Linked DNA regions of Halorhodospira halochloris. Each later gene encodes a partner of the first gene's protein in a complex. Links are inferred from orthologs where the notes say so. Each region holds a gene or a part of one and is shown in the gene's direction. Other genes may lie near its edges.

The links. The genes of interacting proteins can lie anywhere in the genome.
Region 2: the proteins of secA (region 1) and secY are in contact, whole or in part, in a crystal structure (PDB 3DIN), measured with the Thermotoga maritima proteins. The link is inferred for Halorhodospira halochloris from one-to-one orthologs. Residues at the interface, in WP_004082002.1 of Thermotoga maritima: Glu261, Ala262, Arg263, Lys300, Ala301, Arg302, Thr303, Ile304, Ile305, Leu323, Tyr324, Asp325, Pro326, Val329, Ser330, Tyr333, Ile336, Lys340, Phe345, Val349, Glu363, Phe364, Tyr374, Ser375, Gly376, Gly377, Glu393, Ile395, Thr482, Ser483; in WP_004081795.1 of Thermotoga maritima: Glu108, Gly109, Glu110, Glu111, Ala236, Glu237, Arg238, Arg239, Ile240, Thr241, Ile242, Gln243, Tyr244, Ala245, Arg246, Arg247, Val248, Thr249, Gly250, Arg251, Arg252, Val253, Tyr254, Gly256, Ala257, Ser258, Thr259, Tyr260, Leu261, Pro262.

What each region holds. Positions count from the first base shown.
Region 1 is NZ_AP017372.2:1,900,924-1,908,408, reverse strand. What follows is about bases 1,990-5,474. They hold secA (preprotein translocase subunit SecA), read left to right. Parts: upstream 1,990-2,331; coding sequence 2,332-5,274; downstream 5,275-5,474. Other genes in these bases: argJ (bifunctional glutamate N-acetyltransferase/amino-acid acetyltransferase ArgJ), read left to right, coding at 5,275-5,474; HH1059_RS08670 (DciA family protein), read right to left, coding at 1,990-2,242. Outside these bases: HH1059_RS08680 (DUF1631 family protein), read left to right, coding at 1-976; HH1059_RS08675 (lysophospholipid acyltransferase family protein), read left to right, coding at 973-1,695; more of HH1059_RS08670, read right to left, coding at 1,697-1,989; more of argJ, read left to right, coding at 5,475-6,483; HH1059_RS08655 (thiamine phosphate synthase), read left to right, coding at 6,464-7,078; cell division protein ZapD, read right to left, coding at 7,092-7,485. UniProt on the Escherichia coli protein: Required for protein export, interacts with the SecYEG preprotein conducting channel.
Region 2 is NZ_AP017372.2:2,422,528-2,427,225, reverse strand. Bases 1,297-4,258 are described here. They hold secY (preprotein translocase subunit SecY), read left to right. Parts: upstream 1,297-2,086; coding sequence 2,087-3,430; downstream 3,431-4,258. Other genes in these bases: rpsK (30S ribosomal protein S11), read left to right, coding at 4,177-4,258; rpsM (30S ribosomal protein S13), read left to right, coding at 3,740-4,099; rpmJ (50S ribosomal protein L36), read left to right, coding at 3,542-3,655; rplO (50S ribosomal protein L15), read left to right, coding at 1,648-2,085; rpmD (50S ribosomal protein L30), read left to right, coding at 1,460-1,648. Also shown: rpsH (30S ribosomal protein S8), read left to right, coding at 1-21; rplF (50S ribosomal protein L6), read left to right, coding at 35-568; rplR (50S ribosomal protein L18), read left to right, coding at 583-936; more of rpsE, read left to right, coding at 954-1,296; more of rpsK, read left to right, coding at 4,259-4,572; rpsD (30S ribosomal protein S4), read left to right, coding at 4,589-4,698. UniProt on the Escherichia coli protein: The central subunit of the protein translocation channel SecYEG. Consists of two halves formed by TMs 1-5 and 6-10.

The sequences.
Region 1 (7,485 bases):
CCCTTTGCACCCAGAGCATGTGGCCGATTTGTATTTACGTGTCGGCCATATGGCTCAGATTGATGCCCATCACCATCGCCTGGCCTTAGACATCCTTGCCGAGGAACTCGAGCAGCTGCTGCCGCAATTCTACCGTGCTGCCTATTCAATATTGGCTGGTGAAGCTGGTGAGCAGGGCACGCCCTCCTCAGGCGATAGCGACACCGAGCAGACCGCTGCGGCTAGTCAAGAGGTCGATTTTGTTGCCCGGGCAAGACGCAGTAGGCAGAAGGTGGAGCAGGGCCGCGCTAGGGTTGAGCGCGAGATTGAGCGCTGCCTAGCTGGGCGCAGAGTTCCCCCAATGGTGGAGCAGCTGATCAGGGATAATTGGGCACGATTGTTGCTTCTAGTCTACGTAGGAGAGGGGCCTGATTCGGATGAATGGGTGCGCAATTGTGCTGTTATGGAACGCCTGGTCTGGAGCTTTCAGGCGCCCTATGACGAACTCGCCCGGCAACGCCTGGTGCTGGAGATTCCGCTGCTGCTCCACGAGCTTACCGATGGCCTATATTTGGTTATGCAGGAGCCGATCGAGCTGACAAAGATACTCCGTGCTTTGGAAGGGGAATATCTTAAGTGCTTGATTGAGGATGACCCTGAGCTTAGGCGGATCAGCGCTAATGATGAGCCTGGCGATAGCTCTCCTCGGCCTGAAGATTTCGGTTCTCTGGATAAACTCGCTGAGGGCACTTGGTTTGAGTTTAACTGCTTTGCAGATGATCCGCTGCGAGCCCGCCTAGCTGGCAAAGACGCCAAAGGTACCATGGTGTTTTGTGATCGAGCCGGCTTTAAGGTTCTGGAGCGCACGCCAGAGGAGCTTGCTGGGTCTATTGCTAAGGGCGAGGCTAAGGTTCTCGATGATGAAAAGCTGCTTGACGCTGGCCTGTCACGAGTGATGAGGCGGTTGTGCGATCGGAGGTTAGGCCACGGCGAATGATCCTCTTACGCCACATCTTTGCAGCACTGATCTGCCCCCTGATTTTGCTCCACCTGGTGAGCGGTTTTTTCTGGGTTGGTGGGGCAGCGCTTGGCTCTACGCGGGCCGGTAGAGCGGCGGCGACTGTGTGGAGTAGGGCCTTGTTGATCCTATTTGGAGTGCGCCTGCACCAAAATGGTAAACCGCTCAAGGGTGCGTTATGCGTAGCCAATCATCTGTCGTGGCTGGATATCGTCGCCCTGAAGGCGAGTTTTGACGCTTGTTTTTTAAGTAAGGCCGAAGTTAAGAGTTGGCCCATTATTGGCCTGGTTGCCTCCTGGTTAGGTACTTTATTCATTGGGCGCGGCGCTAACGGTGCCGCAGAGCGGGCGACGCAGCAAATTGCTGAGCGTTTGCGGGCAGGTGAAACAGTCATTTTTTTTCCTGAAGGGCGGATTAATCAGGATCGTGGCCTGCTGCCTTTCCGTCCGCGGTTGTTTAAGGCTGCCTACGACGCGCAGGCCCTGGTTCAGCCGGTAGCTATTCGCTATCTGAGTGCTAATGGCGATTTGGGGCACCTTGTGCCTGAGTATAATATGTTAAAGAGCGTGTGGTGGTTGGCAGGCAGGCGCGAAGTTGAGGTTGAGATTACCTTCCTCGAGCCGCTTGAGCCCGCTGATAGGCCGCGCCGGCAAATAGCCGATGAGTCGCGGGCTCGGGTTGCGCGGGCTTTGGGTTAAGCTAGCGCCGCGATGCTAATCGCTCAAAGGCTGCCCGTAGTCGCGGATCGGCGGTGGCAGAGGCGGCTCGTTGTAACGTTCGGCTGGCCTGATCGCTTATTGGCCCTGGTGGCTGTAGGGTGCTGCGTCGCTTACTCTCCCTGGCGACCCGAATACTCACCCGGTGCGGTCGCGGCGCGCCAATGCGCTGCGCTGTATCCTGCAGCAAGCGCGAGAGGTAGCGTAGTCGCGTTGCCCAGCCTCCACTTTGGGCTACCAACACCATCTCCTCTTCATCCAGCCGGGCCAGGTGCCAGCGCCCGCGCATCTCGTCGGGGAGAGCGAACTGCATGCGCCGACGCAGGCCGTCGAGTTCGCGGGCATGATCGATTAGGGATTTGAGGGTCCCTGGGTTGGAGTTCAAGCGTGGTGCTAGCCGGTACAGCTTGCCTTGGCGCGACTCTAGGGCCGGTTTAATGGTCAGTGCAGGTGGTCGTGAAGCCGGTTTGGGGCTGTTTTTGGCGGCCTGCGTCTGTGTTCTTGCGGTGCCTCCAGCTGATTTAGACATCAGTTCTTAGTCTCCACCATTACCAATCAAGCGCCATTATCTGTATCCTGTGGGCATCAAAATCGCCGAGCGAATGTGACAAACGAACTATGCTACAGACTATAATCAAGAGAGTTTTTGGAACCCGCAATGACCGCGCCCTGAAGCGGCTGCGTAAACGCATCGCTAACATCAACGAGTTGGAGCCGCAGATCCAGCAACTTAGCGATGAGCAACTGCGCGCCAAAACCGATGAATTCAAACGCCGCCTGGCTGCCGGTGAGACCCTTGACGATATTCTCGAAGAGGCGTTTGCCGTCGTCCGTGAGGCCTCCAATCGTACTTTGGGTCTGCGCCATTTCGATGTCCAGCTGCTCGGCGGCATGGTGCTTCACCAAGGTAATATAGCCGAGATGAAGACCGGTGAGGGCAAGACCTTGGTCGCCACCCTGCCGGTCTATCTTAACGCACTCACCGGGCGCGGCGTCCATGTGGTTACCGTAAACGATTATTTGGCGCGCCGCGATGCCGAATGGATGGGCAAGATCTACCGTTTTCTCGGTATGGAAGTCGGGGTTGTGGTCTCCCGTCAACCGCGCGAGGAGAAGGTCGCAGCTTATCAGGCCGACGTAACCTACGGCACAAATAACGAGCTGGGCTTCGACTATCTGCGCGATAACATGGCCTTCCGCAAGGAAGATAAGGTGCAACGCGACCTCTACTATGCCCTCATAGATGAGGTCGACTCGATCCTTATCGACGAGGCGCGAACCCCGTTAGTTATCTCTGGCCCTGCTGAGCAGCCGGGTGAGTTATACGAGGCGATGACTCGGGTGGTGCCCAAGCTCGAGCCTCCTGAGCGCCAGGCTAGCCCGGATGATGAAGAGGAGCCACCGGGCGACTACCAGATTGATGAGAAATCACGCCAGGCCTTCCTTACCGAGCAGGGTCACGATCATGCCGAGCAACTGCTGCGTGCCGAAGGGTTGCTCGGTGAGGGGGAGTCGCTCTACGACGCCCGAAATATCAATCTGGTGCACCATTTGACCGCCGCGCTGCGGGCGCACACGGTGTATCAGAAGGATGTTCACTATCTGGTACGTGACAATCAGATCGTTATTGTCGACGAGTTCACCGGTCGGGCCATGCCGGGGCGGCGCTGGTCGGATGGCCTGCACCAGGCGGTGGAAGCCAAAGAGGGGGTTCCGATTCAGGCCGAGAACCAGACCCTGGCCTCGATTACCTATCAGAATTTCTTCCGCCTCTACGAGAAGATCGCCGGCATGACCGGTACCGCCGATACCGAGGCGTTTGAGTTTCACCACATCTATGGACTGGAGGTGTTGTCAATACCGACCCACCAGCCGATGGTTAGGGAAGATAATAACGATCTAGTCTATCGCACCAACGAAGAGAAGTTTGATGCCATAGTCGCTGATATCAAGGACTGTGTCAGCCGCGGTCAGCCGGTGCTGGTCGGCACAACCTCGATCGAGGCCTCAGAGCGGGTCTCCAGTGCCCTCAAGCAGGCAAATATCGACCACAATGTCCTCAATGCCAAGCATAATGAGAGCGAGGCGCAAATCATCGCCGACGCTGGGCGCCCGGCGACGGTAACTATAGCTACAAATATGGCTGGTCGGGGTACTGATATTGTCCTCGGTGGGAATCTGGATGCTGAGTTGGCAGAGCTTGGTGAAGACGCCGATCAACAGGAGATCGCTAGGCGCAAGGAGCAGTGGCAGCAACGTCACGATCAAGTGGTTGAGGCCGGTGGCTTACACGTTATCGGCACCGAGCGCCATGAGTCGCGGCGGATAGATAATCAGTTACGTGGGCGATCCGGGCGTCAAGGCGATCCGGGTTCGACACGTTTTTATCTCTCGCTGGAGGATCCGCTGCTGCGCATCTTTGCCTCTGAGCGGATGTCGACAATGATGCAGCGCTTAGGCATGGAGCATGGCGAAGCCATAGAATCGAGGATGGTGTCGCGGGTCATCGAGAATGCCCAGCGCAAGGTTGAGGCGCACAACTTTGATATGCGCAAGCACCTGCTCGAGTTCGATGATGTCGCCAATGACCAGCGTAAGGTGGTCTACGAGCAGCGCAATGAACTGCTTGATGCGGACGACGTGGCCGAGACCTGTGAGGCGATCCGGGAAGATGTTATCGATAAGGTGATATCTGAATATATCCCGCCGGGGTCGATAGATGAACAGTGGGATGTTGCCGGCTTGGAGAAGGTCCTGGCTGATGAATTCGGCCAGCCTATGCCGCTCCAGCGTTGGCTTGATGAAGACGATAGCCTGCATGAGGAGACCTTGCGTCAGCGCATCCATGATGAGGTTGAGAAGGCCTATCAAGAGAAGGAGCAGCAGGCCGGCAAGGAGGTGCTGCGCCACTTCGAGAAGGCGGTAATGCTTCAGGTGCTCGATAAACACTGGAAGGAGCACCTTGCCGCTATGGACTATCTGCGCCAGGGGGTTAGCTTGCGCGGCTACGCGCAGCGCAATCCCAAGCAGGAGTTCAAGAAGGACGCTTTTGAGATGTTCCAGCGGATGCTGGAGGGGCTCAAGCGCGAGGCGGTAGCGGTCTTGCTGCGGACCAAGGTTCAGGCTGAAGAGGACGTGGAGGCGCTTAACGAGGAGCGTCGGCGAGAGGCTGAGCGCCTTGAGCAGTTGCGCCAGAATGCAGCCGATGGCAGCGCCGCGGCAGCTGCCGGCCGCGGCACTGGAGTAGGGGCCGCCCTGGGCATGAGCCCTGGGGCAAGCGCCGCCGCCTCAGGAGACGGTAGGCAGACAGCTGGTAGTGGTTCGGCTGGACAAATGGGCAGTGCCACCGCTGGTGGTACTACTCGTGCTGATGTTGCTCAGGCGCGGCCGCGCTCGGCTCAGCAAGACGGTAACCGGGCGCAGTCGAGTGCGGGCCAGCAGGGCCAAGGTGGTGCAGCGACCAGCGATACGGTGGTGCGTGAATCACCTAAGGTCGGCCGTAATCAGCCCTGCACCTGCGGCTCGGGCAAGAAGTACAAGCACTGCTGCGGGAAGTTGTAGATGAGCCCTTGTCAACATTCCATCACTCCGCAGCCGGTCGCCGGCGTCCGCGTTGGTAGTGTATGTGCCGGTATTAGGCAGCCTGGACGGCCAGATTTAACCCTTATCGAGCTAGCCGCGGGTAGTAAGGCTGGTGCTGTCTTTACCCGCAATCAGTTCCGTGCCGCGCCGGTATGGATAGCTGAGCGCCATCTTAGCAGTAATGCGCCGCGTTACCTGCTGATCAACACCGGTTACGCCAATGCCGGTACCGGTGAGCGTGGCGAACCGGATGCCCTGGCCTGTTGTCGGGCGGTGGCTGATAATTGTAACTGTGCCCCTGAGCAGGTGATCCCTTTTTCTACCGGCATTATCGGTGAACCATTGCCGGTCGAGCGGGTGGCAGCGGCCATCCCTAATGTCTGCGCCGATCTGCGTGAGGATGGCTGGGAAGATGCTGCCTGGGCTATCCATACAACCGATACTCGAGCTAAGCAGGTTAGCTTGCACTTCGAGCTTAGTGGCGGGCCCTGTACCATTACCGGCATAGCTAAGGGGGCGGGGATGATCCGTCCGAATATGGCGACCATGTTGGCTTTTATCGCCACCGATGCCGGGCTGAGCGATACTGCTCTCGATCGAGCACTGCGCCACTCGGTCGGCCTTTCTTTTAATCGGGTTAGTGTCGATGGGGATACATCGACTAATGATGCCTGTCTGCTCGCAGCTACCGGTGTGGGTCCTGAAATCGAAGGAGAGGGTGCCGATTTTGAGCGTTTTCAGGCGGCCTTGGATGCTGTCTGCATCGATTTGGCGAAGGCTATAGCCGCTGATGGCGAGGGCGCATCGCGCCTGGTGGAGGTCGAGGTGCGTTCCGCGGTAAGTAGTGCCGAGGCGGAGCAGGTTGCCTTTACGGTAGCGGAATCACCGTTGGTCAAGACTGCTCTAGCAGCTGCTGATCCAAACTGGGGCCGAGTCTTGGCAGCGGTGGGGCGGGCAGGCATTGCTGATCTTGATGTCAACCGACTGCGCCTTTTTTTTGGCGAGCAGCTTATCGCTGAACATGGCGGCCGCAGCAACAACTACGATGAGGCAGCCGCCGCAGCTGAGTTGGCGCGCCCTCAAGTAGCGGTAACCATTGATTTGCAGCGCGGTAACTCTAACGCAACTGTCTGGACTTGCGATTTGACCGCCGAATATGTGCGAATAAATGCCGAGTACCGGAGCTAGATTGCCTGCAAGTGCTGGGAAACCTCGACAATTACCCGACTTCTATTTAATTACTCCTACTCAGCCCGATGACTGGCAGGCGTGGCTGGATCTGATAAGACGCTCGTTCTTTGATCCGGGGGTCGGCTGGTTGCAGATGCGCCGACACGACCTGGATGATCAATCTTTCCTGGAGCTTGCCACCGAGCTATATGCTCTATGCCGGGAGAACGGCATCCCTATGCTAGTTAATCGCGAACCGTGGCTTGCCGAACAAATCGCAGCAGATGGTCTCCATTTGAGCGAAAGTAGGCTCTTTGAAAAGGGCATAGAGCAGCGGTTGCGGCCTTTTGCCTGGGTTGGAGCCTCCTGTCATGGCGTCGAGTCGTTGCAGCGTGCTGCTGACATAGGTGTCGATTTTGCAGTCCTCTCCCCGGTGCACTCGACGCCTAGCCACCCTGGACGTCAGCCGATCGGTTGGCAGGGATTCGCCGCTACGGTAGCTCAGGTGGATTTGCCGGTCTATGCCCTCGGCGGTGTTGCTGCTGCAGACTTGCATACCGCCAAGGTGCACGGTGCTCAGGGCATTGCAGCGATTCGCGGCCTATTGCCGTGACTCACCAATCCCTCTATAGCGAACAGAGGGCGAGTTGAAAGTTGATGTTATCATGCACGGCCTGAGGCCGGGTCATAGTATCTGGTTGACGCAAGAAGCGGATGGTTATCAAATGCCGGTTGCCGCTTATCTCCGGTATTACCGTATCGCTGCAGGTGACGCGCAGGCGCAACATCTGAATTTGCGCTTCGTCATACGGGGTGCGCCTCTGCCAGGCCCCCTTCTCCGCAATCTCAGAGCTGAACGGCTGAGCTTCGCGCTGTACGCGTAAGGCGAACAGTACCGCTGCGCGCAGATCGGCGAAACTATCGTACCAGCGTTGCATGTCGGCAAGTCGCTGTTCATAGGGGCGAGAGAGCCAGCGGTGGTAGCTGGGCAAGTCAAAGCTGCAGGTGCCTGCCCCAACC
Region 2 (4,698 bases), 520 kb from region 1 along the record:
GTACTCTGCGTGGTCTTTTAACAGGACGAGTATTATGTCTAGAGTGGCAAAGGAGCCTGTGCAGATCCCTCCCAAAGTAGAGGTAGAGCTGCAGGGCAGTGATATAAAAGTTAAAGGCCCTAAAGGCCAGCTGGACTGGCGGTGCCACAGCCTAGTGGAGGCCGAGCACCAAGAGGGGAAAGTACTGCTACGCCCCCGCAAGCGCGGAACTAAGGCTGTTGCTTTGACAGGCACAACCCGGGCTGTGATCAACAATATGGTCCAAGGAGTCAGCGAAGGGTTTGAGCGCCGCCTCGAGTTGCGCGGTGTAGGATACCGGGCACAACTGCAGGGGGCTACGCTCCATTTGACCTTAGGGCATTCGCATCCGATAAATTTTGTGCCTCCTGAGGGGGTAACTCTCGAAGTGCCATCACAGACCGAGGTTGTTGTCAGGGGTGCTGATAAACAGCTAGTCGGAGAGGTTGCTGCACAAATACGTCGTTTCAGGCCTCCTGAACCTTATAAAGGCAAAGGCGTGAGGTACGTTGGTGAGCGAGTGGTCTTAAAAGAGGCCAAGAAGAAGTAAAGGTGGGAACGGACATGGAAAAGAAAATTGAGCGCATGCGTCGTGCCCGCAAAAGCAGGGGACGTATAAGGCAAAGGGGGGCTTATCGGCTCTCGGTTCATCGTACCCCACGCCACGTCTATGCTCAGGTTCAAGCCCCGGATGGGTCTCGGACCTTGGCGGCTGCATCGACAGTTGAGCCGGGCTTACGGGACCGCAGCGGCGGTACTGGTAACATCAATGCCGCAAGTGAAGTAGGACGCATGATAGCTGAAAGGGCCAAGGAGGCAGGAATAAACCAAGTGGCCTTCGACCGTTCTGGTTATCGCTATCATGGGCGGATTCGGGCACTTGCGGAGGCAGCTCGCGAGGCTGGGCTACAGTTTTAGGTTAGAGGCATAAGTTTATGGCTAATGGAGAACAGGGTGCTGCGGACGGGCTCCGTGAAAAGCTTATAACCATCAACCGTGTGGCTAAAGTAGTCAAAGGCGGGAGACAGTTCGGCTTTACTGCGCTCACGGTGGTTGGTGATGGAGACGGGCGAGTCGGTTTTGGCTATGGGAAGGCTAGGGAGGTCCCGGCTGCAATACAGAAGGCAATGGAGCGTGCCCGCGTCAATATGCGGCGAGTGCCACTCGACGGCGCTACGCTGCGATATCCCGTAACCCACTTTCATGGCTCCAGCAAGGTGTTTATGAAGCCCGCTTCACCCGGTACAGGAATAATCGCCGGGGGTGCCATGCGAGCTGTCTTTGAGGTGGTGGGTGTGCAGGATGTGCTGGCGAAGTCGGTCGGTTCGCGCAACCCCATTAACGTTGTTAGGGCAACTGTTGATGGTCTGGCGCAGATGGATTCTCCTGAGGACGTGGCCGCCCGCCGAGGCAAAGCGATAGAAGAGATCGTGGGCTAATCATGGCAGAGAAAAAGATGATCAGGGTGACGCTTAGGCGCAGTCCTCATGGTCGGATAGCCGATCATAAGAAGTGTGTGGCTGGGCTTGGACTGCGACGTATGCATCAAACTGTAGAAGTCGAAGATACACCGCAGAACCGCGGGATGATAAATAAAGTCTCTTATATGCTGGAGACCAAGGAGGTTTAATGCGCCTTAATGACCTGTCTCCTAAAGAGGGCACCAAGACCAAGGCCAAGCGCGTTGGGCGAGGCGCTGCCAGTGGGCTTGGTAAGACCGCAGGCCGAGGACATAAAGGTCAACATAGCCGCTCCGGCGGATTTCACAAGGTCGGCTTCGAGGGCGGTCAAATGCCCCTGCAGCGCCGTGTGCCTAAGTTTGGCTTTAGTTCACAGAGAGGTCTCTACACAGCCGAGGTACGACTAAATGAACTGAACTCGGTCGAGGCTGGTGATATTGATATGGACACCCTCAAAAAAGCGGGCGTTGTCCGAAAAAATATGCGTTTTGCCAAAGTCATTGCCTCGGGTGAGCTTAGTCGAGCCGTCACTATACGCGGATTGAAAGTAACGAAGGGCGCTCGCAAGGCTATAGAAGCTGCCGGCGGGCGAGTCGAGGAGGTTTGATTTGGCACGCTCTGGTGGCGCTGCATCAGCACTGAGTGGAATGGGCAAGCTGACTGAGGTTCGTCAGCGTCTGCTGTTTGTCTTGATGGCCTTGATCATCTATCGGATTGGTACGCACATTACCATTCCGGGGATAGACCCTGCTGCTTTGGAGCAGATGGTCGAGGAGCAGCGCGGCACCATTCTGGAAATGTTCAACATGTTCGCTGGTGGCGCCCTAGAGAGGTTGTCAATCTTTGCTTTGGGGGTCATGCCTTATATATCAGCGGCCATCATAATGCAGTTAATGGCCGCGGTTGTGCCGTCGCTTGAGCGGCTTAAAAAGGAAGGCGAGCGAGGCAGGCGCAAGATTACCCAATATACGCGTTACGGCACCCTAGGTTTGGCTACTTTTCAGGGCTTTGGTATCAGCATTGCCCTTCAGCAACAGGGGGTTGCGGCAACGCCTGGGCCTATGTTCGTAGTGATATCTACTGTAACATTAGCAACGGGCGTTATATTCCTGATGTGGCTAGGTGAGCAGATCACCGAGCGCGGCATAGGTAATGGTATATCTATCATTATATTTGCCGGCATAGTTGCCGGGTTGCCCGGTGCACTGGGTGGCGCATTAGAGCTACATCGCACCGGGGAGCTAGGTACAGCAACGATCTTGGCCCTGCTCACCATGGCGGCTGCTGTCACTGCCTTTGTTGTATTTGTAGAGCGCGGCCAACGCCGGATAACGGTGCAGTACGCGAAGCGTCAGCACGGCAAGAAGATGTATGCCGCTCAGCAGAGCCATTTGCCACTGAAACTGAATATGGCTGGTGTCATTCCGCCTATCTTCGCATCGAGCATAATACTGTTCCCGGCCACGCTGGGTCAGTGGTTTGGCGATGCTGAAGGATTCGGTATTATTGGCGACATAGCTGCGACACTGTCGCCTGGCCAGCCGATATATGTGGCTCTTTATGCGGCTGCAATAATGTTTTTCTGTTTCTTCTACACAGCATTGGTATTCAATTCTCGGGACACAGCCGACAACCTTAAGAAGTCGGGGGCGTTTATCCCGGGGATTAGACCAGGGGAACAAACAGCGCGGTATATCGACCAGGTAATGACGCGGTTAACGTTCGCTGGAGCGCTTTACATAACCGCGGTCTGTCTGATGCCTGAGTTCTTGATCTTGTACTGGAATGTGCCATTTTACTTCGGCGGCACTTCATTGCTGATCAGCGTAATTGTAGTGATGGATTTCATGGCGCAGCTGCAGTCGCATCTTGTGTCCCATCAGTATGAGCCACTCATGAAGAAGGCTAATTTGAAAGGACACAAACGTCCGGGTGGTGGACTGTTACGCTGAGGAAAGATGGCTTAACACGTCAAAAAGGGTGGCATGAGGGCATGAAGGTTGGTATCCTTGCCGCTCTTTGCGTCGAGGAGAAGGCGCATTCCCAGAGTTGGAGTAGGAACGATGAAGGTAAGAGCATCGGTGAAGCGGATTTGCCGTAATTGCAAGATAATTAAACGTCGCGGAACAGTGCGAGTTATTTGCACAGAAGCGCGTCATAAGCAACGGCAAGGTTAGCGGATAGGCCTGGGACGATTCCAGGCATAGCTATTGAGCCTAATAAGACAATGTAGTACGTGAGCATCACGGGAGATTGGCCCCATGGCCCGAATCGCAGGGATAAACATTCCGGTTAATAAGCATGCTTGGGTGGCGCTCACCTCCATCTATGGCATTGGTGGAACACGCGCCCGGCAAATTTGTAAAGACTCAGGCGTTGCTCCTGATAGGCGAGTAAAAGATCTCGGCGATGCCGATGTCGAGGCACTGCGTCGCGAGGTTGCCAATTATGTCATTGAGGGCGATCTACGCAGGTCAGTGGCAATGGATATCAAGCGCCTGATGGATTTGGGATGTTACAGAGGCATTCGTCACCGCCGTGGACTGCCTGTCCGCGGACAGAGCACCCAGACGAATGCACGAACACGTAAAGGACCAAGACGCGGCCCGGCAAGCCGTTGAGGTTATCGATTAAACCGCGCGCGGGCCAAGACTTGGCGGCCAGATAAGCACGCTGAGAATAACGGGAATCGAGAGATATGGCTAAGGCAGCTAGCCGCGGAAGCGGCAAAAAAAAGGTAAAACGCACAGTTAGCGACGGCGTAGCGCATATAAACGCTACGTTTAACAATACGCTAATTACTATTACAGACCGTCAGGGTAATGCCCTTGCTTGGGCTAGTGCCGGAGGAAGTGGGTTTAAAGGCTCGAGAAAGAGCACGCCATTCGCCGCACAAGTGGCTTCGGAGAACGCCGCTCGCACGGCGCAGGAGTATGGCTTGAAAAACCTAGAAGTTCGAGTTAAAGGCCCTGGTCCTGGACGCGAGTCTGCGGTACGGGCGTTGAACGCCGTGGGCTATCGGATAACCAATATTGCGGATGTGTCACCGATTCCGCATAACGGTTGCCGTCCGCCGAAGAAGCGACGGGTCTAAGGAGGAAGCACTCGCCATGGGGAAGTATATTGGACCTAAGTGCAAGTTGGCACGGCGTGAAAAGACCGACTTGTTTCTCAAAAGCGGAGTCAGACCGCTAGATTCGAAATGTAAGCTAGAGCAGCC